DNA from 2 places in the Candidatus Sarcina troglodytae genome. Region 1 is predicted to be linked to the other one. Evidence: a T-box and tRNA genes for the amino acid it is inferred to sense, from the RefSeq annotation. Region 1 holds a T-box; the other holds one or more tRNA genes.
What was found. The T-box of region 1 lies ahead of gltX (glutamate--tRNA ligase). A T-box ahead of a tRNA ligase gene usually reads a tRNA of that ligase, here a tRNA-Glu.
Positions count from the first base shown of each region.

Region 1 (15,348 bases):
AAGTATATTAAGAAAATCAGAAGGAATAAATGGGGATGCTGATTTTTCTAAATTAACTTCTAAAGAGGAGTTTGAACTTACAAAAGTTTTAGAAGGATTTAATAAAGCAATACTTCTTGCTATAGATAGATTAGAGCCGTCTGTTGTAACAAGATATACAATAGAAGTAGCAAAAGCGTTTAATAAGTTCTATAATGCTCATAGTGTATTAAATTTAGAAGATACTGGTTTAAAAGTAGCAAGATTAAAGCTTATAGAAGCAACAGCTCAAGTTATAAAGAATTCTTTAAACTTAATAGGAATAAATGTTGTAGAGGAAATGTAATTAAAAACCACCTAATTTTTAGGTGGTTTTTTTTCTTGATTTTTATATTTAGAACATTTAGTTGAACAATTTGAACAATTGCATTTTCCATTAGATGAATTTTTAAAATTTTTATATAGTATATATAAAACTAAACTAAAGATTAAAATAGTTATTAAAATCTCCATAAAATTTTCCTCTAGATTATATAAAAAAAGATCCTATATTAAATATTAAAAATGCTCCTATCCAAGCTACTGTCAGTTGCATAAGTACTGAAAATATAGTAAATTTTCCTCCAAATTCTTTCTTTATAGTACCTATAGCACTCATACAAGGCGTATATAAAAGGACAAATACCATAAATGCAAAAGCAGAAAGTACAGTAAAATGGTATGGTAAAATAGATGCCAAATCTCCAGCATATATAACTTCCATTGTAGATATAACAGTTTCTTTTGCCATTATTCCTGTTAAAATAGAAACAGAGGCTTCCCAGCTTCCAAAACCTAAAGGTTTAAAGATTGGAGCTATAAATGAACCTATATTAAATAAAAAGCTATCCTCTATGTCAGAAACAAGACCAGTAAAATTAAAGTTTTGTAGAAACCAAATAAGTACGCTCATGGCAAATATTATAGTACCAGCTTTCTTTAAAAAACCTAATGTTTTTGAAGATAGTTCCTTAAATACTGATTTAGCATCAGGAATTTTATATTCAGGAAGTTCCATTATAAAAGGTTCTTCATCCTTTTTAAATAATGTATTTTTAAATATTAAACCAATTAAAAATGCCATTAAGATTCCTAAAATATAAAGAGATGCTATAACAAATGTCGCGTTATTTGGGAAAAATACTGCTGCAAAAATAACATAAACAGGAAGCTTAGCATTACATGACATAAAAGGAATTAATAGGGCAGTAAGTTTTCTATCTTTTTCACTTTCTAATGTTCTAGCAGCCATTATTCCTGGGACAGAGCATCCGAATCCTGTTATCATTGGTATAAAGGCTTTTCCTGATAATCCTATTTTTCTCATAAATGTATCCATTATAAATGCAACACGGGCCATATAACCACTATCTTCTAATATATTTAAACAGAAAAATAATGCAATAATTACAGGAAGTAATACCAAAATTCCACCGACCCCTGAGATTATTCCATCAACTATTAAAGATTGGAACCAAGGTGCTGTATTGCTTAAAAGATTAGATACAAAAGGCATTAAAGTATCTGCTACAAATCCATCTAAAAGGTCAGAAAGTGGTTGTCCAACCCAAGCAAAGGTAAATTGAAACATAAGTAACATTATTCCTATAAAAATTGGATAAGCAAAATATGGATTTAATACAACCTTATCTATTTTTTGTGATGTATTTAACTTGTCATTATTTTCATTTATTTTCATGCATTTTTTTAGCTTATTTCCTATGTAGTTATAAGCTTCTTTTTCATCGCTAAATGAATATTTTTCAGTGTCTAAAAAATCACTATAATCTTTTTTATCTAAAAACTGAAAAATACCATCTAATCCTTTTTCCTTAGAAGCTATTATAGGTATTACTTTAGCTTTAAATGATTTTTCTAGTGCGTTATAATCTATGTTAACCCCTTTTTTAGTAGCTACATCTATCATATTAACTAATATAACCATTGGCTTTTTAAATTCTTTAAGTTGCATGGTTAAATATAGATTTCTTTCAAGATTAGAACCATCCACTATGTTAACTATTAAATCAACTTCTTCTGTTTTAAGAAAGTTTTTTGAAATTTTTTCTTCGTTAGAAAATGTATCCATAGCATAAATTCCAGGCAAATCAACAATTTTTATATCATTGTAAGAACCTTCTTTTCTATCAACAGTAACTCCAGGCCAATTTCCAATTTTTTGGTTAGAACCAGTTAATGAATTGAAAAGTGTTGTTTTGCCTACATTTGGATTGCCAAGTAAGGCTATTGTTGTCATATATAGTCCCCCTATAGTAATTATTTTAATTCATTAAAAAAATATTTTTAGCATCTTTTTTGCGTATAGCCAGATCAAAACCTCTAAAGTTTATTATTAAAGGATCTCCTAAAGGCGCAACTCCTTTTACAGTAACTTCAGTTCCTTCAATACAACCTAGGGCTAATAACCTTTTTGCAAGTTTAGAATTACCAGTGACTTTTTGTATAATTCCACTTTGTCCAATTTTTAAATCATATAGACTTGTTAGAGTTTCTTTAGTGTTTTTAAACTTTTTATGTTTTTCTAATCTTAAGTCAAATAAACTCATAATACTTATACCTCCTAATGAAAATCATTATCAATTAATTTATATTACCATATTATTAATTAATACTAAAAAAGTCAACAGTAAAAGTAAAATTAACAAAAAATTAACAAAAAATATTTAAATATGGAAATTTATATGGTAAATTATAAATGGTTAATGTATACCTATCATTTGATATAATGATATAATATATATTGTTTAATAAAGTTTAACGGAAAAGAGTGATAAAGTGATAATAAAGGAGCATGAAATATCTATTTTTGATTTAGATGATAGTTTTGCCCTTTCTTTTGTAGAAGGTGATGAATTATATAAGCACTCAGTATATTTTGATTTAGAACATTATGTATATAAAAAGCCTAAGTGCATAGGAGTTTTTGGTGCAGGATATTTTAACTATGAGAAAAATAAATTTATAGTAACTCAATATATGATAGAGCATAAAGGTGAAGTTAAGGATATATTATATTTAGCTAAAAAATATTTTATAGATATATCGTCCAATAAAAAGAAAAAATACATAGTTACTTTTTCGGGGAATAATGACTTTACAGTTATAAATTATCTTTTTAATAAATATGGGATTAATTTTGAATTTGGAAATTATTTTAGATCTATAGATATACAAAAGGTTTATGAACATACTTTTAAACAAAGTATAGGACTTAAAACTTTAGAAAAAAAGTTTAATATAGAAAGAGAAGGTGAAGTTATGTCTGGGTCTAACCTAGCTAAAACATTCCATAAAGTTTTAAAGGATAGAGAATATTTTGAAAGAATGCCAAAGGAAAAAATTGAAAAGATTTTAGTTTATAATGAACAAGATGTTGTAAATTTATTTCATATTTTAGTTAAATGGAATTTAATCGTAGAAGCTAATGAAGAGAGTAAAGAGAATGAAGATAATTGAGTTAAAGTAAACAAACAGAAAAATAATATTTACAATAAAACTTTATGTAGTTATAATAAACCTATAAAAATAAAATATAATTTAGCTGTGAAGAAGAAGAGTATATAGAAATTTAGTTTTAAAGAGAGTTAAATATTTTGCTGAGAATTTAACATACTAAACTATAGAAGGAAGCTTTTGAGCTATAAGTTTAGCCTAAAACTAGGGCAAAAACTATGGGTTCTCCCATTAAAGAGAAAATAAGTGGATTAATTAGTTTTAATCAATTTAGGTGGTAACGCGGAATATAGTCTTTCGTCCTAAAGTTTATAGGATGGGGGACTTTTTAATTTTTTATAAAGGAGATGTGTAAAAAAATGAATTTTGAAAAACAATTAGAACTTGCAGATTTAATATTTCCAAATGTTAATGAAAGCATAGAAGATTATTTGACAAAATATCCAAAGAGAGATTTAAAGGACGGGGCAAAGGTTACAAGATATGCTCCAAGTCCTACTGGGTTTCAACATATAGGTGGGATATTTACAGCGTTAATAAATGAAAGATTAGCAAATCAAAGTGAAGGTGTTTTTTATTTAAGAATAGAGGATACAGATCAAAAGAGAGAAGTAGAAGGTGCTATAAGCCTTATAATAGATAGTATTAATAAATATGGAATGAACTTTTCAGAAGGAGTAACAGGAGAAGATTCTGAAAAAGGGAATTATGGTCCATATAAACAAAGCGAAAGAAAGAAAATATATAATGTATTTGCTAAAGATTTAATAAAAAAAGGATTAGCTTATCCATGTTTTGCAACACCAGAGGAATTAGCTGCTTTAAGAGAAAAACAAATAGCTGAGAAAATAACTCCAGGATATTACGGTGAATATGCAACATATAGAAATTTAGATGTGGAAGAGGCTATAAAAAAAATAAAATCAGGTGAAAATTATATATTGAGATTAAAGTCACCTGGAAATCCAGAAAAAAGAATAAAGTTTCATGATTTGATAAAGGGGGATGTATCATTCCCAGAAAATAATCAAGATATTGTTATTATAAAGGGTGATGGTCTTCCAACATATCATTTCGCACATATTGTAGATGACTCTTTAATGAGAACAACTCACGTTATAAGAGGAGAAGAATGGCTATCATCTCTTCCAATACATCTTCAATTATTTGATGTTTTAGGACTTGAAACTCCAAATTATGCCCATGTTCCAACCATAATGAAACTAGACGGAAATTCAAAGAGAAAACTATCAAAGAGAAAAGATGTTGAAAGTGCGGTAACTTATTATGATGAACAAGGATATCCAATAGAATCTGTTATAGAGTATCTTTTAAATATAATAAACTCTGCTTTTGAAGAATGGAGAATAGAAAATAAAGATGCAGATTATCATGATTATGTTGTAGAATTAGAAAAAATGAGTAAAAGTGGAGCACTATTTGATATAGTTAAGTTAGGGGACGTAAGTAAAGAGGTTATATGCAAAATGAATGCAGAAAAGGTATATAACCTTTATGAAAAGTGGTCAAATGAGTATAATAAAGAAATTCATGAACTTTTAGTTGCTAATGAAGATATGATAAAAAAAGTATTTAATATAGAGAAAAATGGTCCAAAGCCAAGAAAAGACTTTGCTAAATGGAATGAAGTAGAAGGAAAGATATTCTATTATTTTGATGAGTTATTTGCTAAAGAAACAATAAATGATGTAGAACTTCCAAAGACTTTAAACATAGAAGATGCAAAAGAAATAATAAAAAAATATAAAGAGGTTTATAACTTTAATACAGATAATTCAGTTTGGTTTGATGAATTAAAAGCATTAGCAGCATCTTTAGGATATGCAACAGATAGAAAAGCCTATAAGAAAAATCCAGAAAATTTTAAAGGAATGGTATCTGATGTGGCAGGAGCTGTTAGGGCAGCTATTACTCATAGAAGTAATACTCCAGATCTTTATACTATTATGCAAATAATGGGTGAAAATAAAGTTAGACAAAGATTTGAGGATTTTATAAATTTATAATAGAAAGATAACTTAATTTTAAACATAGGTATAATAAATACCTATGTTTATTTTTATTATAAAATTTTAATTAATATAAAGACTGTTTCCATCAGATTTAATAATAATTGTACCATCTTCATCAGTTCTGTAATATCTTATATTATATTTATCTAAAAGGTTTAATGTTTTAGTGCTAGGATGCTTATAGCTATTATTAATACCAACTGAGATTATTGAAAGCTTCGGGGATACAGCTGTTAAAAATTTTTCGCTTGTTGATGTAGAACTACCATGATGCCCAATTTTTAATACATCAGAAGAAAGATTTACATTAGAATTTAAAACTTCTTTTTCTAAATCATCTTCAGCATCACCAGTAAATAAAAAGGAAGTATTTTTATAAACTATTTTCATAATGGGAGAATAATTATTCAAATTATCATAGGTTTCTTTAATTGGTGAGAAAACTTCAACCGATGTGTTATTACCTAAGTCAATTGAAGAACCCATACCTTGTTTTAATACATTTATCTTTAATGATTTTTTATTAAGTTCATAAAGCATATCTAAAAAACTTTCGGTGTTATGAGAAACTTTTGGTGCAAAAAAATTTAATACATTAAATGATTTTATAATGGTTGCCATAGATCCTATATGATCTTCATGAGGATGGGTTGCGATTATATAGTCTAAAGTTTTTATATTTAAACTTTTTAAATAGTTAACAAGAGTATCTTTTGAATCATAAGGACCTGAATCTATTAAAATATTTTTGTTATTAACTTGTATAAGAGAGGCATCTCCTTGTCCTACATCTATATAATGAACTTTAAAAAAATTATTTTGTGTACTTTTAGGATAGTTTTTTATGAAAACAAACAGAAAGAAAAATATGATTGGAAATATAATAAATAGTTGTTTTTTTATTTTGATAAAATCATCTCCTAAATAGAATGTAATAAATATTAACTTAGATTAATATATTTTAAAAAGTTTTTATAAAATTTTAACTACAACAAAATAAATAGCTTATATAAATATTTATGAAATAATTAGTTATATTTAATTATTTACTAATATTATTAAATTTAAACTCTATATTTATAAAAAGGATGGTTGTATGAAAAGTGAATTTTATTTAAATAATGATAAAGTAACTATTGATTTTACTAAAAAATATTGTAATAGTTTTGAGACAATTTTAGATAGTTATGGATTTAGAAATTTAATAGAAGAATATTTAAAAAAATCTAAAAATAGAAATACAAATAATTTTAAATTTTTGGAAGCTTCTTTGAAAAGTAGCGATATAAAATATATAGTAGATAATATTACCAGTATATTTAAACTTTTAATTATGATGAATGTAGATGAAGCTATAAGTTATAATAATAATTTTAGGGATATTTTGAAAGATAATAAGTTATTTTTTAATGTTATAGAAGATATATATTCTTTTTGGAGAAAACTTGAAAGATATACATTAATTCATAATAATAAAATAAAAGACGGCATAGCTGCAGTTAGTTTTACTGATGCAAATGATAAATTTTCAAAGCTTATTTTAAAGTTTTATAGAAGGATTGAAAAAAATCTTTTAGGAGATACACCAAATGTATATAGACAGTTAGCAGCAGGTGGAAATGCATGTTTAATGCTTAGTAATGTTATATGGCCTATTCCTAATGAATATGAGGCTTTAGATGATATTTGTTTTATAGATAGTGTATCATTAGAAGCTCCATTTATAACTTATCCAAAGAAAAATAAAAGAGATGGAGTATTTAAAGAAATCTTTTATAATCCAATAAAAGAACTAAGTTTAAATAAAGATGAATGGTTTTGCTATCCTGCAAAGGTTGGAGAACTTTTGGCTTATGTATACTTTCATAGAGATTTTTTAAATCATGGGATAAGCCTTTGCAATTTGTTTGAACTAGCTAGAATAGATGAATGTAGAGGAAAAAGACCAGATATAATATATTTGTTTGGTGTTGAAGATGGAGAAACTGATTTAGAAACTTATTTTTATGATGATAAAAAAAATAATATTATGTTAGGTTATATAAATTATTGTGATAAAATGGATTATTTTGGTTATATGAAAAAAATGATCTTGACTCTTCATAATGTGATAATGATAAAAAATGGGTATTTACCTATTCATGGTGCCATGGTAAAGGTTGTATTAAAAGATGGAAAAGAAGCAAATATAGTTATAGTAGGGGATAGTGGAGTTGGAAAATCAGAAAGTTTAGAGGCTTTTAGATCTTTAGCTGAAGAGCATATAAGTGATATGACTATAGTTTTTGATGATATGGGAGTTTTAAAATTAGATGAGAATAATAATATTTTAGGATATGGTACGGAAATTGGAGCTTTTGTTAGACTGGATGATTTAGATCAAGGTTATGCATTTAAAGAAATAGATAGAAGTATATTTATGAATCCGGATAAAACAAATGCAAGATTAGTTATGCCAGTTAGTAATTATTTACAAATTATAAAAGGATATAAAGTAGATATTTTGTTGTATGCAAATAATTATTCTAAAATAGATGAAAATGGAAAAAATATAACGTATTTTAATAAATATATGGATGCTATTAAGGTATTTAAAGATGGATGTAGAATAGCCAAAGGAACAACCACAGAATTAGGTCTTGTAAAATCTTACTTTGCAAATCCTTTTGGACCAGAGCAAAGAAAAGAGAAAACTAATATACTAATAGAAAAATACTTTAGAATAGCATTTCAAAATAAAATAAAAGTTGGAGAAATAAAGACATGCTTAGCTATAGACGGATTGGAAAAAGAGGGACCAAGAAGGGCAGCACTTGAACTTTTTAAGGTAATTGAGCAATTATAAAACAGGCTCACTAAATACTTGGTAAGCCTATTTAATTTTCTTTTAGTCAATGTGCCTGTATCTGTCCTTAGCAAAGAAAGATATTGCATATAATCCACAAATTCCAACGATAGCATATATTATTCTAGAGAATACAGTGCCTACTCCAAATATTGTATCAATTAAATTAAATTGAAAAAATCCAATGAGTCCCCAATTTATAGCACCTATAATAACTAATAATAGAGTAATTATATTTAATGATCTCATATTTAACACTCCCTTTCTTTTCTTTGCAGTAATTATTTTTACCTTTAAGCAATATAATTATGCAAAAAAATAGTAGAATATTTTCTACTATCTCATGGGAGTTTAAAATTGAATATTTCTATCAACTGGTTGAGTTAATGATATAAAGGTATCTGTTTTGTTTACACCTTCAATAGTATTAACTTTATTCATTAATAAATCTTGTAAATCAGAAATGTTTCTGCATATGACCTTAGCGAAAATAGAATATCCACCTGTTATTAGGTGAAGTTCTACAACTTCTTTTATTTTTGATAATTCTTCAAAAACATGATTATAAGATTTAGTTCCAGCTACATGTATGCCAACAAAACATAAAACATCATATCCAAGTTTAGGTAAATCAAGTAAAATTCTTGTACCTTTAATAATCCCTAAATCCTCCATTTTTTTCATCCTAACATGAATAGTTCCGCCTGAAACATGACATATTCGAGCGATTTCTAAATAAGGAGTTCTACAATCTTTAATAAGTATATCTAAAATTTGAAGATCAAGCTCGTCCAACTGTAATTGAAAGTTTGATAGAGCCATAAAATCACCCTCTCCATATTTAATCTAATATTATATGTATTATTTTATCAAAGAAATAATAAAAATTCTATATAAATATTATAAAATATAAAATAAAACAAGAAATTTGTTATTTTACTTTAAGGATAAATTCAATATTTTCAAATAAATGAAATTAAGTGCACATTTCTAAAAAATTATTGAAAATATATTAAATTTAAATTAATATATTATTAGGGAAAATATTAATTATGGAGGAAGAAAAATGTCAAGTATTTTCAGCTTTCTTGGTTATACAATAGGAGCCATAGTTTTTGTTATTGTAGTGTTCATAACATTTTCTTTATTGGGTAGATATGTATTTAATAAGACTCGTGTGAATAAATGGATAATATTAGCTGCGGCAATAATAACATTCGCAGCAACTTTCTTTATTCCAGATTTTAATCCTATAGGTAGTATCGCAATACAAGCAGTATTGATGTATATATGTGTAATATCTATTCTTTGGTTTATAGATATTAATAAGAATGGATATCCTAGAATAAAGAAGGAAAAGAAAATAGTAATAAAATCCAAAGCTAAACCAAATAGAGCAAAAAAAAATAATTAACAAAAGGCCTCATTTTTATGAAGCCTTTTTATTTTACAAAAATAGGTGAACTTATTGCTGTTAAATTAGAATCAAGAAATACCTTTATAACATACCAAGTTTCTTTTGAAGAAAAATTTTTTTTGAATATATATTGAACTTTGTTTAAATTTATATTGTCTATTTTTTTTATTATAGTACCATTATTGCTTAGTATATAAATTTTATTTATTTTATGCTTGTAATCATGTAGATATACATATATATTTAAATCAGCAGATAAGTTTTTTTCAATAGATGATCCCATAAATATATCGTTTATAGCAAATAAGAGTTTTAATGTTTTAGATTCTGTAAAAAAGCAATGTTTCTTATTTAATGCAGAGATTAGATTTTTATTGTCTAACTTAGGAGAAATGATACATGTTAGTTTACTAAAATTGCTATAAGGAGGATATTTATAATTTTTTTGACCTACTGCACCTACTTTAAAATTGTTGTCTAAAAGTGAAAAATAATATTTTTCTTTATTAGAATAGATGCTTTTATCGCTTCTAACGTTTATGTCAAGGCTTGGAGATATTTCATTTAAAAACTCCTTGTATGGAAAATTTTCTACAGTTTTATTAGACGAATTTATAGTTATATGGAAATCTGTATTTTGAAGTAGCCATATAGCAAAATATTTAAAATTATTTACATCTCCTTTAAAAAAACTTTTAGTATTTAAAACACTTACTTTACCTAGAGATTTAATAAAAGCTTCAAATTCTAATAATACTAAAAAGTTATCATTCTTTTTGTTAAATCTATGAATAATTTTAGATAAATATTGCCAAGTTGATAAAGTAGTATTTTTTTTATTAAAAGTGTAATCTAAATCCTTATTTTCATGGCTTATTATGGCATAATCTAATCCTAAATCTTTAATTTCATTTAGAATAGTAAATTGTTCATCTCTTTTAAAAGAAGTTAGGCAGTCAGAGGATACGCCATAATAAAAATTTAAGTCTTTAAAATCTTGTTCCTTATACATAGTAACAGTTTCTTTTTCGGGCATAAAGTCACCTCTATATATTAATATTAAATATATATTAATTTTACGTGCTATTAATGTTATAAAGTTTGATATTAATAAGGTGAATTATATGGTACAATTATGATTGTTTCTTACAACAAAGCAAATCACAGTGAAATTTTATTAAAAAAATGAGATTAAAGTTTTACTTTTAATCTAAAAATGGAGGAATTATATGTTAAATATAGGTGATTTTAATGAATTAAAGGTAGTTAGAAAGGCTAGTTTTGGATATTATTTAGACAGAGGAACTAAAAAAAGTTCAGATGATATATTACTTCCAAATGCTAATACAGAAGGTAAGGAGATAAATATTGGAGATGTAGTTAATGCATTTATATATAGAGATTCAAGAGATCGTTTAATTGCTACATTAAAAACCCCTTTGGCTATTTTAGGGGATGTTGCGTATCTTGAAGTAACTCAAATAACTAATTTTGGAGCTTTTGTAAATTTTGGATTAGAAAGAGATATATTAATTCCACTTAGAGAACAAAAATATAAACTTGAAGAAGGTAGAAAATATTTAGTATATATATATTTAGATAAAACAGGAAGGCTTGCAGCAACAACAGATGTTGATAAATATTTAGATGAAATGGAAGATGTTAAATTAATGAGTGATGTAGAGGGAGTGGTTTATGGCTACCAAACAAATGGCTCATTAAGAGTTGCGGTAGATAATAAATATAGAGCAGTTGTGTTAAAAAATGAATATTTCACAAAGATATTTCCAGGGGATATTGTAAAAGGTAAAATAAAAAGGGTGTACGAAGATGGAATAATAGGACTTTCTTTAAGACAATATAAGCTTAAAGAAAAAGATGATTTAGAAAAGAGGATATTAGAATATTTAAAAGAAAATGGAGGTGAAATGATTTATAATGATAAGTCATCTCCAGATGATATAAAAAGACAATTTAAGACATCTAAAAATTATTTTAAAATGGCTTTAGGTGGACTTATGAAGAAAAATCTTATAGAACAAGGGAGCTTTGGAACGAAGTTAAAAGAATAGAAATAAGCTATGCCAAATATTGGTGTAGCTTATCTTTTTACTATTTAATATATATATAGTTCATGAAGTTTGATAAGTATATATATGAATTTAAATCTAAAGTGGATATATATTTAAGTCCTTTTGATGTAAATCTAATTTTACTACTTTTTTCTTTAACACAATCTATAAAATTATTTAAATCTTTTACTTGTATTTTTTTATTAAATATAAGAAGAATATTAAAATGAAGTAATTTGCAATAAATATATTTATTGTTGCTGTAATTAATAAAATTATCTAAATTGTCTGTGATAAAGTTTATATGATTTTCTATAGCGTTAAATATTTCATTTAATTTATCTCTATATATAAATGTAATAGAATTAATATCTAAGAAGCTTGTACAAATAACATTTAATAAGTCAGTTTTGATTTCTTCAACTTCTGCTTTTGAAAATTTGAGATATAAATTCAGATAAATAGGTCTATTAGAAAAAATATCTTCTAAATAATTTATAAAGTTTTTAAAATCTCCTGTATCATTTAAAGGTTCTATTTCAAAAAGTATTTTAAAAAATAAATTCCAATGAAAATCAGTGTTTATAGTTTGAGCTAACTTATTACCTATAATACTAGAAAAATCAGAATGAAATTTTAAATTTTCTTCAAGGCATATTTTTTCTTTAAACGATATAGGATTTTTAAGTATCTCATTTAGTCTTATGGAAGTATCTATAAATGTTTTATAATATTCTTCAGAAGATATGCAGTTATTTTTTTTAATTATATAATCTATTATTATGTCACAAGCATTTCTAAAATCTATAGAAACTCCAAGTTCATTTTTTACTTTATAAGAATAAATATCAAATATCATCTTTGATAATAATATCTCTAAGCCTTGCTTATTAACATTTGGTTGTGCAAGTTGTAAATTGTTAGAGGCTATATGATTATAAATAGTTAGAAGTTGATTGTCAATTAAGCAAAGATTACTTTTTATAGAATTTAATATGTTTTTATAAAAGGTATCTCCAAGAACCATATTATAATTTTTATAAATAACTTTATGTTCTATTTCGCCCCAAAATATGTTGACCATAGATTTTATTTGAAGTTCAAAATTAAATTTGTGATTTTCAGATATAATATATCCATCTATTCTGTATAGTTTAAATCCATTTTTCTGTTTCAAGGGTTGTTCATCTCTTAAATCTAAAAATATATTTTTATTAGATTTGTGAAAATAAAACCCTTCACAATTTTTGTTACAAAAAGATGATTTTAAAAATTTAAAAATTTTATCTTCATCTTCTATAAATCTACATTCAATTCTAATACCTATAAGGTCAGATAAATTATAGAAAAGTTCTTCTGGGGTTTTATATTTTAAATAATAGTTATTACGTATAATTTTTTCTTTAAGGCTAGACGATGACTTTACTCTAGTTGAAATATTAAAAAAACCATCACATGAATTGTTTAATAGATTAAAAAAGAAATCATCTAAAAAATCTGAAGCATGATTTAAATTGCTTTTTAACTTTTGTAAAATAAATAATGATTCATTAGTAAATTTAAATACCTCTAATTCCAAGCTGTTCTCCTCCTTTTAAGTTTAATCATGGGTATAAAATTTGTAAAAAATAATTATAATATATAGGTAATATAATTAATATGATATCAATTAATTTAAATAATAACAATGAGTATATGTATTTAAATAATTTAATTCAAGATAATTGAAAAAAAGATAAAAATATTTAATAAGATATTAACATTTTAGTTCTTTTATGTTAAAATATCTTCAATATAATTTTTAGATAGAGAGGATGATATTTGTGAATGCTGATAAAATGACACTAAGGGTTCAACAAAGTTTAAATGATGCATATGAAATAGCAGTAAAATATAATAATCAACAGCTAGATATAATACATTTATTCTCGGCTCTTATAAATCAAGAAGATGGATTAATTCCTAATATATTCGAGAAAATGGGAGTTGATATTAAATCACTTGAGAGAGAAACTAACTTAAAAATAGATAGTCTTCCAAAAGTTTTAGGAGAAGCTGCTAAATCAACAGGAGTTACAGCAACTAGGAGAATAAATGAAGTTCTTATAAAAGCTGAGCAACTATCTAAAGAATTTGGAGATTCTTATGTTAGCGTAGAGCATGTTATGTTAGCAATTATGGATATTGATTCAAAGGGCGTAGGGCTTATTTTAGATAAATTTTCTATTAGTAAAAAAGAATTTTTAGAAGTATTAAATAAAATTAGAGGAAGTCAAAAGGTAGATACACAAGATCCAGAAGGCACTTATGATGCTTTATCTAAATATGGTACAAATCTTATTGATTTGGCTAAAAAGCATAAATTAGATCCTGTGATTGGAAGAGATGAAGAAATAAGAAGAGCGGTTAGAATTCTATCAAGGAGAACAAAAAATAATCCTATACTTATAGGTGAACCTGGAGTTGGTAAAACCGCAATAGTTGAAGGTTTGGCAAATAGAATAGTAAAGGGAGATGTTCCTGAAGGATTAAAAAATAAAACGATATTCTCTTTAGATATGGGAGCATTAATTGCAGGAGCTAAGTATAGAGGTGAGTTTGAAGAAAGATTAAAAGCTGTTTTAAAAGAAGTTCAAAACTCAGATGGAAATATAATTTTATTTATAGATGAAATTCATACAATAGTTGGTGCTGGTAAAACAGATGGAGCTATGGATGCTGGTAATTTAATAAAACCGCTATTAGCAAGAGGGGAATTACACTGCATAGGTGCTACAACTTTTGATGAATATAGACAATATATAGAAAAAGATAAGGCCTTAGAGAGAAGATTCCAACCAGTTATAGTTAACGAACCGACAGTTGAAGATGCTATATCTATATTAAGGGGATTAAAAGAAAGGTTTGAAATTCATCATGGTATAAGAATTCATGATTCTGCAATAGTTGCAGCAGCAACACTTTCAGATAGATATATTCAAGATAGGTATCTACCAGATAAAGCGATAGATTTAATTGATGAAGCTGGTGCTATGGTAAGATCAGAAATAGATTCACTACCTACAGAACTTGATAGAATAAGAAGAAAACTTTTGACACTTGAAACAGAAAAAGAAGCATTGTCCATGGAAGATGATGAAGTTTCTAAGATTAAATTAGAGGATTTAGAGAAAGAGTTAGCAGTTCTTAAAGAAAAAAATAACGAGATGACTGCTAAATATGAAAAGGAAAAATCTCAAATAACTGAAATTAAAAATTTAAAATCTGAGCTTGACACTTTAAGAGGTATGGCAGAAGAATATGAAAGACAATATGATTTAAATAAGGTAGCAGAGATTAAATATGGTAGAATTCCAGAAATTGAAGCTAAAATAAAAGAAAAAGAAGCTGATATGGAACAAAATCACGATACTTCCATGCTTAAAGAAGAAATAACAGAAGAAGAAATTTCTCAAATAGTTTCTAAATGGACTGGAATTCCTGTAACTA
Region 1 covers NZ_CP051754.1:1,459,028-1,474,375, reverse strand. Annotated here, with positions in the region: gene argS (arginine--tRNA ligase) at 1-325, shown strand, start outside; gene HH195_RS06605 (FeoB-associated Cys-rich membrane protein) at 337-492, opposite strand; gene feoB (ferrous iron transport protein B) at 509-2,275, opposite strand; partial or broken gene HH195_RS06595 (FeoA family protein) at 2,301-2,519, opposite strand; gene HH195_RS06590 (ribonuclease H-like domain-containing protein) at 2,815-3,495, shown strand; T-box leader at 3,574-3,800, shown strand; gene gltX (glutamate--tRNA ligase) at 3,852-5,519, shown strand; gene HH195_RS06580 (ComEC/Rec2 family competence protein) at 5,586-6,434, opposite strand; gene HH195_RS06575 (phosphoenolpyruvate carboxykinase) at 6,622-8,370, shown strand; gene HH195_RS06570 (DUF378 domain-containing protein) at 8,413-8,619, opposite strand; gene HH195_RS06565 (Lrp/AsnC ligand binding domain-containing protein) at 8,722-9,192, opposite strand; gene HH195_RS06560 (hypothetical protein) at 9,437-9,784, shown strand; gene HH195_RS06555 (hypothetical protein) at 9,813-10,823, opposite strand; gene HH195_RS06550 (CvfB family protein) at 11,017-11,859, shown strand; gene HH195_RS06545 (GTP pyrophosphokinase) at 11,900-13,438, opposite strand; gene clpB (ATP-dependent chaperone ClpB) at 13,683-15,348, shown strand, end outside.

Region 2 (15,348 bases), 940 kb from region 1:
TTTGAGCGATCAATTCTTAAATTTACTTATTGACACAAATGACTTAATAATCTCAAATTCAATGGATCATTACAAAACATTACTTGAAGATTTCATTAGCCTTGGAATAACTCTTGGATTCTCAAGTTCTAAAATAAAACAAGAATTTTTTCAAAATAAATTTTGCAAAATTGCTCTCTAATTTTTAGAGAGTTTTTTTTTATTTTGGAAATACTATGTTTATCTAACATTTAATATTTTTAGTCTTTATGTACCATTAATAAATCATATAAAAATGTTACTTTAAACATAGTAGGAGGTGTTCTGTTTATGATAGCAATAATACTTGCTATTATCTCTGGGGCTACTATGAGCATTCAGGGAGTTTTAAACACAAGATTAAATGAAAAAATAGGACTTTGGGAAGCTACAACTATCGTTCAAGGTTCAGCTTTTGTTTTATCTTTAATCATCATGTTTTTTATTGGAAAAGGCAATATGAAAGGTTTAGTATCTGTTAATAAAATTTATCTTCTTGGAGGGGTTTTAGGTGTAATTATAACATTTACCGTTATAAAAACTGTTGCAGGTCTTGGCCCAACATATGGTATAGCCACTATTTTAGTAGCTCAACTCGTAGTCGCCGCTCTCATAGATGCCTTTGGATTATTTGAAACACCTAAAATAACATTTTCATTAAATGAATTTATAGGCGTTGCTGTTATGATTGCAGGGATTATAATATTTAAATGGAAATTTCATTAATACTAAATTTTAGATATCAAAAACTTACTCTCATTCATAATATATAATATTATAGTATTTTAAATGGGAGTAATAATCATGTTTTCATACAAAAATAAATTAGATAATAATCTAAAATTTTCTTTAGAAAAATCCTATTACACGTCATATAGAGTGATTATAAAATGCAAAAAGTTTGTAAATGACATGAAAAAAAAAATAAAATCACTAAAAGGTGTAGTTTTAAACAGTGTAGACTCACTCTCTATAATTTGTGCTATATTAACTCCTAGGTCTATAAATAGACTCTTAGAATATCCCGAAATTGAATTTATTTCTTTAGATTCGTATGCATTTTTATGTGGATTAAGCTTAAAAACTGCCAATCATATAAACTTACAAATGCCAGCTATAAAAAGCGATTATATAAATATAGGATTAGTAGATAGCGGAGTTTATCCTCATCCAGATTTAGTAAAACCTTTTAATAAACTTGAACATTTTGTTGACTTAATAAACAATTATGAATATCCATATGATGATAATGGACATGGTACAGCAGTAGCTGGAATTATATGCGGAAGTGGAATTTCATCTGAAGGAACATACAAAGGTATAGTTGAAAAAGGTTCTATTTGTTGCTATAAAGCATTTAATTCTACTGGAAAAGGTTTTATATCAGATATTTTATTCGCAATAGAATCTTTAATAATGGATACCTCTTTAAACATTAGAGTTTTATGCCTTCCTTTTGAAACATTTGATAATAATCCATTTATATTAAATTGCTTTGAGTCTATCTTTGAATTAGCTGAATTTAAAAATATAATTCCTATTGTAGCATCTGGAAGCAATTTAAACCTAGAAAATTCTATAAAGGGCATATCATTATGTAAAAATTGTTTAACTGTTGGAGGATTAAATACTACTAAACATGAAATTGAACCTTATAATTTTTCATCATCAGGAAATAAAAATCTAAAAAAGCCAGAACTTAGTGCAGCTTGTTCTGAAATACGTTGCTTAAATTCTAATGCCTCATATGTTCCCGAAAATAATGGGATTAAGCTTTATCCTAGAAAACTTAATGATAATTATATAACTTTTAGTGGCACTTCCTTAGCTTGTGCTTATATTTCAGGTCTTTCTGCTATTTTATTAGATAATACTCCTAATTTAACTTTAAAAGATTTACGTTCTTTAATCACCTTAAGCTGTAATGAAATAGAATATTATTCAAACGATACAGTTGGTCAAGGATATTTAGACCTAAAAAGATTTTTTAAATCAATTTTATAAACAAGTATTACATGTTGTTATCAAAAACTGTCTTTGATATAATTATTATACTTATATAGCATAACTAACAGCAGAAAGGAGTCTAAAAGTGAGTACTTTTATGCTTAAAAACTCAGCTAATAACTTCACTCCAGTCAATAATGTATTTATAGATAAATATATGCTAAAAGCTCGCGGTGAGTTTGTAAAAGTGTATATACTTTTATTAAAATATAGCATGAGCGGTGAACCTGGAATAAGTTCTTCAATACTCGCTGCTAAACTTAACCTTTTAGAATCTGATATTATGAACGCATTATCATACTGGAATGAAGAAGGCGTGATAAAATTAAACCCAATAGATAAAATGAATAATTTTAACATAGAATTTATTGATTTAGTAGACTCAGAAGATACCTACAAAAAAAATATAGATCTTTTGTCAGCACTATCTCAATCAAATAACAAAGATATGCTTAGAGACATAGAAAACCTTATAGGAAGAACTCTTTCTCCCTCTGAAATGTCTAACTATTTATCTTGGCAAAGTGAATTTAATTTTTCATCTGAACTTATATTAATCCTTATAGAATACTGCTTATCTAAAGGAAAAAATGATTCTAGATATTTTGAAAAGGTTGCCCTTTCTTGGTTTGATGCAGGAGTTAAAACAGTAGATGATGCTCAAAACCTTATAACAAAACATGAAGATAAATGGACTAAAATAAGAAATATTTTGAATTATTTAGGTATAAAGAATTCTGATATTATGAAACCTCATCAAGATATGATAGAAAAATGGCTATTCCAATATAATTTTTCTATAGAAGTTATATTAAAAGCTTGTGATATTTGTTCACAAAGGCTAAATAGAGCAGATTTTAGATATATAGATGGCATACTTGCTAAATGGTTTAAAGATAATATAACTACTTTAGAAGATATAGCTACTAAAGATGTTAATAAACAAACTCAAATACAAAATAATAATTACAAAAATAATAATATTAATTTTCATAAAGACAAACCTTCTAACTTTGCTAACTTCACTCAAAGACAATATGATTATGATAAGTTAGAAAAACAACTTTTAGGATGGGATGATGGTGAATACGACGATGATTAAGGGATATCAAACTAAACTTATGAATTTATATGAAAAAATACGTCAAGAAGAAAAATTATCATTAGAACAAAGAACTAAAGAAATTGAAGATAAGTATCCTGAAATAATGAAGCTAGAAAAAAACATAGCAAAGCAATGTTTAAATTTATCTATGTGTGCACTAAAAAATTCACCTAACAAAGAAGCTGAACTTAATGAGCTTCGAGAAAAAATAGAAGACTTAAGAGCTAAAAAGTATGAAATGCTTGTTGAAAGAGGATATAGTACTGATTATTTAAATCTTCACTATAGATGTTCAAAATGTCAAGATACAGGTTACATAGGACCTAAAAAATGTACTTGTTATAAAAACAAACTTATAAAAGTTTATTATGAAAATTCACATTTAGAGGATACTTTAAGAGTAAATAATTTTAGTAGTTTTTCTTTAGATGTTTATTCTAACAAAAGAACAGATAAGATGTTTTCTCCAAGGGAAAATATGCAAATAATATTAAATTCAATATCAAATGAATATATTCCTAACTTTAAAAATATAAACGATAATCTCCTTTTCTACGGAAGTCCTGGAACTGGGAAAACATTTTTAACCTATTGTATTGCAAAATCTCTTTTAGATTCAGGTTTTTTGGTTATATACAGAACATCAGATGAACTAGTTAAAAATTTAAGGGAAATAAAGTTTGAAAATAATATAGAACTAGAAGATTTGCTTGTAAATTGTGATCTTCTTATAATAGATGATTTGGGAGCAGAACAAATAACTGACTTTACAAGAACAGAACTTTTCAATCTATTAAATAAAAAATTACTTCTTAATAAAAAAATGATTATTTCCACTAACTTAAATATTTCTGAACTTACAACTATGTACATAGAAAGAATAACATCAAGACTTTTTGGAAACTTTAGATTATTTAATGTATATGGTGACGATATAAGAATTAAAAATAATACTAAAGAAATACGAAGTAAAAAAAATTTAACTAAAGTGCAAAATGCAAATTCATCCTATTATAAATTCTAGGATGAATTTCTTTATGTAAAATAAAAAAACTTCAACATATGTGTTGAAGTTTTTTGGAGCTGGCAATAGGAATCGAACCTACAACCTGCTGATTACAAGTCAGCTGCTCTACCGTTGAGCCATGCCAGCAAATATGGCGATTCAGAAGGGGCTCGAACCCTCGACCTCCGGCGTGACAGGCCGGCACTCTAACCAACTGAGCTACTGAACCGTATTTTTTTAAATGGTGGTCACAACAGGGATCGAACCTGTGACCCTCTGCTTGTAAGGCAGATGCTCTCCCAGCTGAGCTATGCGACCTTAAAATGGTGACCCGTAGGAGAATCGAACTCCTGTTACCACCGTGAAAGGGTGGTGTCTTAACCGCTTGACCAACGGGCCTTAATGGCGATTCAGAAGGGGCTCGAACCCTCGACCTCCGGCGTGACAGGCCGGCACTCTAACCAACTGAGCTACTGAACCGTATTTTTTTAAAATGGTGGTCACAACAGGGATCGAACCTGTGACCCTCTGCTTGTAAGGCAGATGCTCTCCCAGCTGAGCTATGCGACCTTAAAAATGGTGACCCGTAGGAGAATCGAACTCCTGTTACCACCGTGAAAGGGTGGTGTCTTAACCGCTTGACCAACGGGCCTTATAATTAACATTTCCTATATTCGGTTACCCGACATAAATATAATACAGAAAAACTAAAGAAGTGTCAACTATTTTTTTTAACTTTTTTTAATATTTTCTCTTTTTATTTATCATTTAGCATTTTTATACTACTTAAAACTGTATCTTAATTATTATGTTTAATCACTATTTAAACATTTTCATTGAGATTACTTTTTATTTCCTTAAACATGTTTAATTCTTTATTTTTATTTTCTATATCCTTTTCTAATTTTTCAATATTAAATTTACAAAATTCCATTAATTCATCTTCTGTTAATTGTTTTACATCATATCTATAACTATCTTTTTTAAATTTTTCACCATTAACACTTACTTGTATACTATATTCATGATTTAGCATAATAACCATTTCTTTTTCCCACATTCCTCTTTTATTAACAATTTTAAAACTATCTTTTAAAACTTTAAAATCGACTATTGTATCTTGTATTAATTTTTCTAACTCATCAAAAAGATATTTATAAAATACTACTGAAATCCCTCTGTTTATCTTTATTTTTAATAAATATCTATGCTTTATTAAAAAATCATCAAATTCATTTTCACTAATAAATTCAACATCATCAGTTTTTAAGATTTCTATACCTTTTTCCCCTGGATAATTAACAACCACCTGATCATAATTCATACGTCTGACCTTAAATTCTCTTCCCTTGTCTAAAGAATTATTATCTTTAATTTTTATTTTCATAAATACGTTTCTCCTTTTTTGATTAATACTCTAAAAAATTTAATATTATTTTTATTATTCCATGAGAAAACACAATATATGATATAAAACTATTTTATTTTGATTGTTTTTTTATTTTTTAAATACTTATATGAAATTTATTAACTTTTGTTTATAATAGTGTTACTAAAATATTTTAAGGAGAATTTTTATGATTTATCATGATTTAATAGTTTTAGGCGGTGGTGCCTCTGGACTTATCGCTGCAATAACTGCAAAAGATCTTGGCATGGATGTAGCTATTGTTGAAGGTACCGATAGGATTGGTAAAAAACTTTTGACAACTGGTAATGGAAGATGTAACATAAGCAATTCTTCTATAAAACCACCATTTGTAAATTTTCATAGCAATAATAATAACTTTTTTGATTTTGCATTAAATTCTATGACTGTTGAAGATACAAAAATATTCTTTCTAAATTTAGGTTTACCTTTAATAGAACTTGAAAATAAAAAAATTTATCCACAATCTTTACAAGCCTCATCTGTTATAGATATTTTTAGATTGGCATTAGAGGATAGAAATATCCCTATTTATAATAATTTTAAAGTAAATTCTATAATTAATAAAAAAAATAAATTTAAATTATCCACAAAAAATAATGAGTATGATAGCATATCCTGTGGAAAACTTATCATTTCCTGTGGAGGAAAATCAGCAATTAAAACAGGTTCTGATGGAAGTGCTTATAATATTGTAAAAAATCTTGGGCATAAAATAATCACCCCTATTCCATCTATCGTTCAACTTAAACTTCAACATAAAAGCTTAAAAGCTTTATCTGGAATTAAATTCAATGGTTATGCTGAAGTTATTTCTAATGAAAAATCTTTTAGAAAAGAATTTGGCGAGATATTATTTACTGACTATGGTATTTCTGGACCTCCTATCCTTCAAATATCAGGGACTGCCTCAAGGCTTTTATCAAAAGGAAAAGATATTTACATAACAGTTGATATGATGCCTGAAAAATCTATAAATGATATAGAAAATTTTCTTGAAGGACATTTTGCTGTATTTTCTCATAGAGCTGTAATAGATTCCTTGATAGGTATAATAAACAAAAAACTTATTCCAATAATTTTAAAAGAGGCTGGAATTGCAGAACTTCATAAACCTTGTTCTGAACTTACTTGGCAAGAAAAAAAGAAACTATTTTCTCTTATGAAATGTTGGAAATTTAAATGTTTGGAAACTAATGGTTTTTCTTCTGCTCAAGTTACAGCTGGAGGAATTGATACAAAGGATATAAATAATACTACTTTAGAATCTAATTTAGTAAAAAATCTTTATTTTTGTGGTGAGATATTAGATGTTGATGGCGATTGTGGTGGATTTAATTTACAATGGGCTTGGAGTTCTGGATTTTTAGCTGGCAAAAGTGCTTCTCTTAACTGATTACTACTTCATTAAGTGCTGATTTTGAAAGGAAATTATCTTTTCTAAAATCAACACTTATTTATAAAATACATATTAATTTATCTTAAACCAAAAGCTTTCAACAGATGTTAACTTTTCTCCTGAATCTGATTTTATTATATGTATTGATTTTACTGTATTGTCATCAATTTTTTTCAATTCTCCTTGAACTAAAACATTATGACCATATTGAACTTCCTTTTCAAACTTTACTTTCAACTTATTAATTTTATAATTTTCTATAATTTCTAATGGCATACTGTCTATTACCCACTCCATATATTTAACATTGTTAACATGTTTATTACTATCTATATGTGTATGCTCTATATTGTAAATTTTATTTATATCAATTTTATCTAATTCGTCTATGTGTAATTTGCTTCTCAAATTCTTTAAATTACCCTTATCTAGTTTATGTGCAATATAATACTTATCATCGGCACTTTTTAACCTTCTTTTTTCAAGATCAATTAAAAACCATATTGAATCACATTTAACCAGTAACTCTCCATCCTCACTATATATTTCAAATCCTCTTAATCCATAAAATCTACGAATAGTTTCAACAAAGGTTCTCACCCTTATCTTATCTCTATATTTAGGGTATCTTATAATGTTTATATCATAATCAAAAAGAACCCATGCTTCTCTACTTTCAAGCATATCACCCATAGAAAATCCTAGAGATTCTTCTTGCTTTATTGCTATATCCGAAAAAAAATGCAATATGGATGTTATGTTACTCTCCAACCTTGAATTAGTATTCCAATAAGCTATTTCATACTCTTTTTCGTAAAAATTATTCATCTAATCACCCCTTTAAAATTTATATAAAAGACTATATCAAATAAAAAGCCAACTTTCAATATTTAAAAGTTGGCTTAATAATTTAGAATATATGTTTTATTGATACTTTATTTTAATTAATTTAATTTACAAATTTTATTTGAAATATCTATTTAATAAACCTTCAAATCCTCTTCCATGTCTAGCTTCATCTTTAGCCATTTCATGAACTGTATCATGAATTGCATCTAATCCTAATTCTTTTGCTAATGTTGCTAAATCTTTTTTACCTTGAGTTGCTCCGTGTTCTGCATTAACTCTTAATTGTAAATTTTCTTTAGTGCTGTTTGTTACAACTTCTCCTAATAATTCAGCAAATTTTGCAGCATGTTCTGCTTCTTCAAATGCATATCTCTTATAAGCTTCTGCAACTTCTGGGAATCCTTCTCTATCTGCTTGTCTTGACATTGCTAAATACATTCCAACTTCTGTACATTCTCCTGCAAAGTTAGCTTGTAATCCTTCTATTATTCTTGGGTCAACACCTTTTGCGATTCCTATTCTATGTTCATCAGCAAATACTAAATCTCCTGATTGTTCCATAAATTTATCTGCTCCAACTTTACATATTGGGCAAACTTCTGGAGCTTGTTCTCCTTCATAAACATATCCACATACTGTACAAACAAATTTTTTCATAACTATAATTCCTCCTAATCTTATATATCTCTCATTTTATAATTAAATTCTATTTAAAATATCTGTTTAATAAACCTTCAAATCCTCTTCCGTGTCTAGCTTCATCTTTAGCCATTTCATGAACTGTATCATGAATTGCATCTAATCCTAATTCTTTTGCTAATGTTGCTAAATCTTTTTTACCTTGAGTTGCTCCGTGTTCTGCATTAACTCTTAATTGTAAATTTTCTTTAGTGCTGTTTGTTACAACTTCTCCTAATAATTCAGCAAATTTTGCAGCATGTTCTGCTTCTTCAAATGCATATCTCTTATAAGCTTCTGCAACTTCTGGGAATCCTTCTCTATCTGCTTGTCTTGACATTGCTAAATACATTCCAACTTCTGTACATTCTCCTGCAAAGTTAGCTTGTAATCCTTCTATTATTCTTGGGTCAACACCTTTTGCGATTCCTATTCTATGTTCATCAGCAAATACTAAATCTCCTGATTGTTCCATAAATTTATCTGCTCCAACTTTACATATTGGGCAAACTTCTGGAGCTTGTTCTCCTTCATAAACATATCCACATACTGTACAAACAAATTTTTTCATAACTATAATTCCTCCTAATTTCTTAACATCTCTTTATACTTATACATCATTTAACATTTCTCATATGTAAGTGTTTGTTTTGTTCCACATTTCTTAACATCTCTTTATACTTATACATCATTTAACATTTCTCATATGTAAGTGTTTGTTTTGTTCCACTTATCTTATGAATTTATTATATAATAATTATTATTAAATAACAATAGTTTTTTAAATATTTTTTTATTTTTTTTATTTTATTTAGCTTTAATAAAAATAAATTCCATTTATCCATCTATATTAAAAGAATGATTATAAAATGAATTGTAAAAAAATGCCTTAGGCTAAGCCTAAGACATTTTCTTATTTTATAATATTATTTATTTAAAGCTTCTATTAAAGCTTCTATATTTAATCCATGAACCATAGCAGCTTCTTCTAAGCTTTCAGCTTGTGATGAAGGACATCCTATACATCCCATTCCAAAGCTCATTAATATTTGTGCAGCATCTGGTTTAGCTTGTAATATTTCTCCGATTCTCATTTCCTTTGTTATCATTATATACTCACCTCATATTTTATTATTAAATGTTTTACAATAACTTTAAATTTATTATAACTCTAAATCTATTTAAATACAAGTAAAATACTCTGATTTAATATAAATATATTTTGTTAAACTTTATTGACCAATATATAATAGAAATTAAATATTTTTTTTATAATTTTTTAAATCAAAATTTTTTACTATATCCTCTATAACAACTCTATCTGGAGGATTTATATCAAAAGTCTTAGGAAAGGCTTCTTTACTAAAAAATACTGCATTTTTAGTTTCGTCTTCATCTAAAATAATCTCTCCCTCATAATCAAAACATATAAACATAGCTGAAGCATTATATATCTCATGACCATTAGGATACTTATTGTAACACTCCTTACCTGAATAAACATTAAAAAGCTTTAAAGTTTTTAATGTTAACCCAACTTCTTCTTTTGCCTCTCTAATTGCAGCTTCCTCAAAACTTTCACCAAGCTCTAAACTTCCCCCTGGGAAACCCCATTTAAGGTTATCTGTTCTTTGTTGTAGTAGTATTTCACCTTTATTATTTACTATAATTGTCCCTGCTGATGTCATTATCAAAGGTCTTGATGGATTTTTTAACTCTTTTCTTAATTCTAAAATATATCCCATATCTATAATCACCAACTTTCTCTTTATTTATACTATTTAGATTTAGAATATACTCTAAAATAATTATACTATGATATTTAAACATATCTTTCATATGATTATGATTTAGTAATTTTCCTAAAATCAATAAAACAAAAACAAGAGTTGCATTAAAATACCTAATACAACTCTTTTCACATTTATACTATATATTAAAGTTCCTTTGTTATTCTTATAGTTTGATTTCTCTTTGGACCCACACCAACTATACAAATTTTAGTACCAGTAATATCTGCTATTCTATTTAAATATACTTTGGCGTTTTCAGGTAATTCTTCGTAGCTTCTAGCATTCGCTACATCTTCTCCCCATCCATCAAACTCTTCATATACAGGTTCACATTTAGCTAAATCCTCTAAGCTAGCTGGGAAATAATCTATTATTTCTCCATTTAATTTATATCCGGTACAAACTTTAAGTTTTTCAAGACCTGCAAGTGTATCTATTTTAGTCACAACTAAAGATGTCAATCCTGAAACTCTAGCTGCTGTTTTTACTATAACAAGGTCAAGCCACCCACATCTTCTAGACCTTCCTGTAGTAACTCCATATTCATGTCCTTTTTCTCTTATCCACTCACCAGTTTCATCTAAAAGTTCTGTTGGGAATGGTCCTTTACCAACTCTTGTAGTATATGCTTTAACTATTCCAACAGCATTTGTTATCATATTAGGTCCAATTCCTGTTCCACTAGCAACTCCACCTGAAGTTGTATTAGATGATGTAACATATGGATAAGTTCCATAGTCAATATCTAAAAGCATTCCTTGCGCACCTTCAAAAAGAACATTTTTATCATTTTTTATTTCATTATAAATTCTAACTGAAGTATCTTTAACAAATGGTTTTAATCTCTTAGCATATTCTAAATATTCAGTAAATATTTCGTGAAAATCTAATGGCTCTCCACCTAAAAGTTTAATATAATCATTTTTCATCTTTATGTTAATTTCTAATTTTTCTTTAAATTCATTCTCATGTAAAAGATCTGATATTCTTATTCCTGATCTTTCAACTTTATCTGTATAACAAGGCCCAATTCCTTTGCCTGTTGTCCCTATATCGTTTTTCCCTCTAGCTTTTTCTTTTAAAACGTCTAGTATTTTATGATAAGGCATTATCACATTTGCTCTGTCACTAATTACAAGCTTTTCTGGAGTAACCTTAACCCCTAATCCCTCTAAATAATCTATTTCCTCAAATAAAGCCTTTGGATCTACAACAACACCATTACCTATAACATTTAATTTTTCATCATGTAATATACCAGAAGGAATTAGGTGTAACTTATATTGCTTATCACCAACTTCTACTGTATGTCCAGCGTTGTTTCCTCCTTGGAATCTAACAACTACATCAGCCTCTTCTGCTAAATAGTCTGTCATTTTTCCTTTACCTTCATCGCCCCATTGAGCTCCTAATACAATAAATGCTGACATAAAAAATTTCCTCCTTAAAATAAAAGAAACACGTTCCTTTAATTATGTAAACACCACCGTTTGTTCGGATTTATTTACAGGAGTAATATTCGTATTTTTTAGTATTTTTTATATTTTTTATTACTCCATTACCATATTATCAAAGTATTTTACCTAGGTCAATGAAAATATATCGTATATTTTTTTCTTACTCAAAAATATAATTCGTGATTATTTTTATAATTTCCAATTTTATTTTTAATAAGCAATTAACTTATTATTAACTTAATTTTCTACTTTAATTTACTTTATTAAAAATAAGTTATGACATAAAATGATATTATATATGTTATTATTTTTAAAGGAGGGATTTTATGCAAAATTTTGGAATTTTTGATATAATAGGTCCTATTATGATAGGTCCATCTAGTTCTCATACAGCAGGTGCCGCAAGACTTGGAAAAGTAGCTAAATCTATATGTGGTCATAACAAACTAAAAAAAGTAACTTTTTTACTTCACGGTTCTTTTGCAAAAACTTATAAAGGCCATGGAACAGACAAAGCATTAGTTGCTGGTATCTTAGGAATGGAACCATCTGATGTAAGACTTAGAAATTCATTAGACATAGCTAAAGAGCAATCTCTAGAAATTGAGTTTAAAGAATGTGATTTAGGTAATGAACACCCAAACACAGTTAAATTTTTAATGACTACTGTTGATAATACTTATTGTGAAGTTATGGGTTCGTCCATAGGCGGTGGAAACATTAGAATTACAGAAGTTAATGGAAATAGCTTAGATTTTAGCGGTGAATACCCAACTCTTATAATATCTCAAAAAGATGTACCTGGTGTTGTTTGTAAAGTATCTGAAATTGTGTATAAATACAATGTTAATATAGCTTTTATGAAAGTATTTAGAATTGAAAAGGGTAAATCTGCTGTTATGATATTTGAACTTGATAACACTCTTGATGAACACATTATTGAAGATATTAAGAAAGTAGATTACGTGAATAAAATTATTGTTTTAAACCCTGTTGAAGGAGGTATCTCTTAATGTTTGCAAGAAATGGTGAAGAACTTATACGTATTTGTAAAGAAAACAATATTTCTCTTTGTGAATACGCTATTTTACATGAAATTGAAAATAAAGGTTCAACTAGAGAAAAAATTATAGAAAATATGAAACTTGTTTTAAATGTTATGAAAGATTCTACTAGTAAAGGACAAGAATCTGAAATTTTTTCTGTTAGTGGTCTTATAGGTGGAGATGCCTATAAACTAAAAAAATACCTTGAAAAAGGCAATACATTAACTGGCGAAACAATGGTTAGTGCCATGGCTAAAGCTTTATCTTGCTCTGAGATTAACGCTTCTATGGGAAGAATCGTAGCATGTCCTACTGCTGGTTCCTGTGGAATCTTGCCAGCTGTTATATTAACTGTTGGGGAAAAATTAAATCTTTCTGATGATGAAATGATAAAAGGTCTTTTAACAGCCTCTGCCGTCGGAATGATTATAGCTCAAAATGCAACCCTAGCTGGTGCTGAAGGTGGATGTCAAGCTGAATGTGGATCAGGTGCTGCCATGGCTTCTGCTGCTACTGTAGAGATGATGGGCGGAACACCTGAAATGGCATTAAATGCCGCTGCAATTGTATTTAAAAACATATTGGGATTAGTGTGCGATCCAATAGCTGGTCTTGTAGAAGTTCCTTGTGCTAAAAGAAACTTTGCAGGTGCTGTAAGTGCACTTACTACTGCAGATTTGGTCATGGCTGGTATCACTAGCAAAATTCCTTTTGATGATACTGTTGAAGCTATGTATAGGGTTGGACGTGATATGCCTGCTTCTTTACGAGAAACTGCAATGGGTGGTCTTGCAATAACCAAAACTGGTCTTGAACTTAATAAAAAAGTTTTTGGGGATAAAAAGTAAAACTTAAAATAAGCGTTGGTTTTAACTAAGATGAAAAATCTTAATAAAACCAACACTATTAAAAAATTTCTATATTACATATTTCTAGACTTTTCTTCACACTTTTCTATTGCACTTATTACTGCGTTTCTAAATCCTTGTCTTTCAAGTTCTATAACAGCTTCTATTGTTGTACCACCTGGCGAACAAACATTATCTTTTAGTTTTCCTGGGTTTTCTTTAGTTTCTAAAACCATTTTCGCCGAACCTAAAACAGCTTGAGATGCCATTTTATAAGCTTTATCTCTAGGTAATCCTTGTTTTACAGCAGCATCTGCCATAGCCTCTATAAACATATAAACATAAGCTGGTGAAGAACCACAAAGAGCAGTAAAAGCATGAAAATATTTTTCTTCTAAAATTTCACTTTTACCAAAAGAATTAAATATACTTGTAATTATATTTAATTCATCCTTAGTTACATTTTTATTTGCACAAATAGCAGTCATTGCTTCTCCAACCAAAGCTGGTGTATTTGGCATGGTTTTAACAATTTTAACATCTTTATTAAACCATTCTTCTATATCAGTTAAAGTCACTCCTGCCGCTATCGTAACTATTATTTTTTTATCATCTATATAATTTCTTATTTCTTCTATAATCTCTTTATACATATAAGGTTTAACCGCTAAAAAAATTATCTCACTATTTTTACAAACCTCAATATTATTTAAAGTGGCTTTTATATTAAACTTTTCTTCTAAATTTTTAATGCTAGACTCTCTTTTACATGATACAATTATATTTTCACACTCCACAAGACCAGAATTTAAAATTCCTCCAACCATGGCACTTCCCATATTGCCACAACCCACAAAACCAATTTTTTTATTCATATAACTCATTACCTTTCTATTTTTATATGTAGTAATTTAGACTATGCCTTAATATATCAACAACACTATATATTAAAAACATAGCCTATTATTTATTCTCTATAATTGTGTTCTAAGTTTCCAAATTTACTAAATTGTCCAATCCAAGCTAATTTAACATTGCCAACGGGACCATTCCTTTGCTTTGCTATAATACATTCTGCAACATTTTTTTCTTCTGTTTCCTTATTATAATACTCATCCCTATATAAAAACATAACAAGGTCAGCATCTTGTTCTATTGAACCTGACTCTCTTAAATCTGAAAGCATTGGTCTATGATCAGCCCTTTGTTCTGGAGCACGAGATAGCTGTGAAAGTGCTATAACAGGGCATTGCATTTCCTTAGCAATCGCTTTAATATTTCTTGATATTTCTGAAACTTCTTGTTGTCTACTTTCTTCCCCACTACCGCTCATAAGCTGTAAATAATCAATAAGTATCAAATCTATGCCATACTCTATCTTAAGTCTTCTACATTTAGACCTCATTTCCATTATAGAAACACCAGCAGTATCATCTATATATATTTTAGCTGATGATAATGGTCCTGATGCTCTTGCGATATTTTCCCAATCCTTATCTTCTAAATTTCCTGTTCTAAGTTTTAACATATCAACATTAGCCTCAGAACATAAAAGTTTATAAGCTAATTGTTCTTTAGACATTTCTAGAGAAAATATAACAACACTTTTTCCTTCCCTAAGTGCCGCATGCTCTGCTATATTTAAAGCAAAAGTGGTTTTACCCATAGAAGGTCTTGCAGCAATTAATATCATATCCCCTTTTTGAAAACCAG
Region 2 covers NZ_CP051754.1:2,397,961-2,413,308, forward strand. Annotated here, with positions in the region: gene HH195_RS11165 (dUTP diphosphatase) at 1-181, shown strand, start outside; gene HH195_RS11170 (DMT family transporter) at 310-744, shown strand; gene HH195_RS11175 (S8 family serine peptidase) at 823-2,022, shown strand; gene HH195_RS11180 (DnaD domain protein) at 2,111-3,127, shown strand; gene HH195_RS11185 (ATP-binding protein) at 3,120-4,154, shown strand; tRNA gene HH195_RS11190 (tRNA-Thr) at 4,209-4,283, opposite strand; tRNA gene HH195_RS11195 (tRNA-Asp) at 4,289-4,365, opposite strand; tRNA gene HH195_RS11200 (tRNA-Val) at 4,379-4,454, opposite strand; tRNA gene HH195_RS11205 (tRNA-Glu) at 4,461-4,535, opposite strand; tRNA gene HH195_RS11210 (tRNA-Asp) at 4,540-4,616, opposite strand; tRNA gene HH195_RS11215 (tRNA-Val) at 4,631-4,706, opposite strand; tRNA gene HH195_RS11220 (tRNA-Glu) at 4,714-4,788, opposite strand; gene HH195_RS11225 (hypothetical protein) at 4,960-5,523, opposite strand; gene HH195_RS11230 (BaiN/RdsA family NAD(P)/FAD-dependent oxidoreductase) at 5,714-6,961, shown strand; gene HH195_RS11235 (acyl-[acyl-carrier-protein] thioesterase) at 7,037-7,792, opposite strand; gene HH195_RS11240 (ferritin family protein) at 7,928-8,470, opposite strand; gene HH195_RS11245 (ferritin family protein) at 8,520-9,062, opposite strand; gene HH195_RS11250 (DUF1858 domain-containing protein) at 9,418-9,600, opposite strand; gene HH195_RS11255 (NUDIX hydrolase) at 9,748-10,236, opposite strand; gene HH195_RS11260 (adenylosuccinate synthase) at 10,428-11,714, opposite strand; gene sdaAB (L-serine ammonia-lyase, iron-sulfur-dependent subunit beta) at 12,068-12,754, shown strand; gene sdaAA (L-serine ammonia-lyase, iron-sulfur-dependent, subunit alpha) at 12,754-13,635, shown strand; gene proC (pyrroline-5-carboxylate reductase) at 13,710-14,510, opposite strand; gene HH195_RS11280 (replicative DNA helicase) at 14,603-15,348, opposite strand, start outside.
Region 2: it has a tRNA-Glu gene. The T-box ahead of gltX (glutamate--tRNA ligase) is inferred to sense a tRNA for this amino acid. The anticodon was not compared.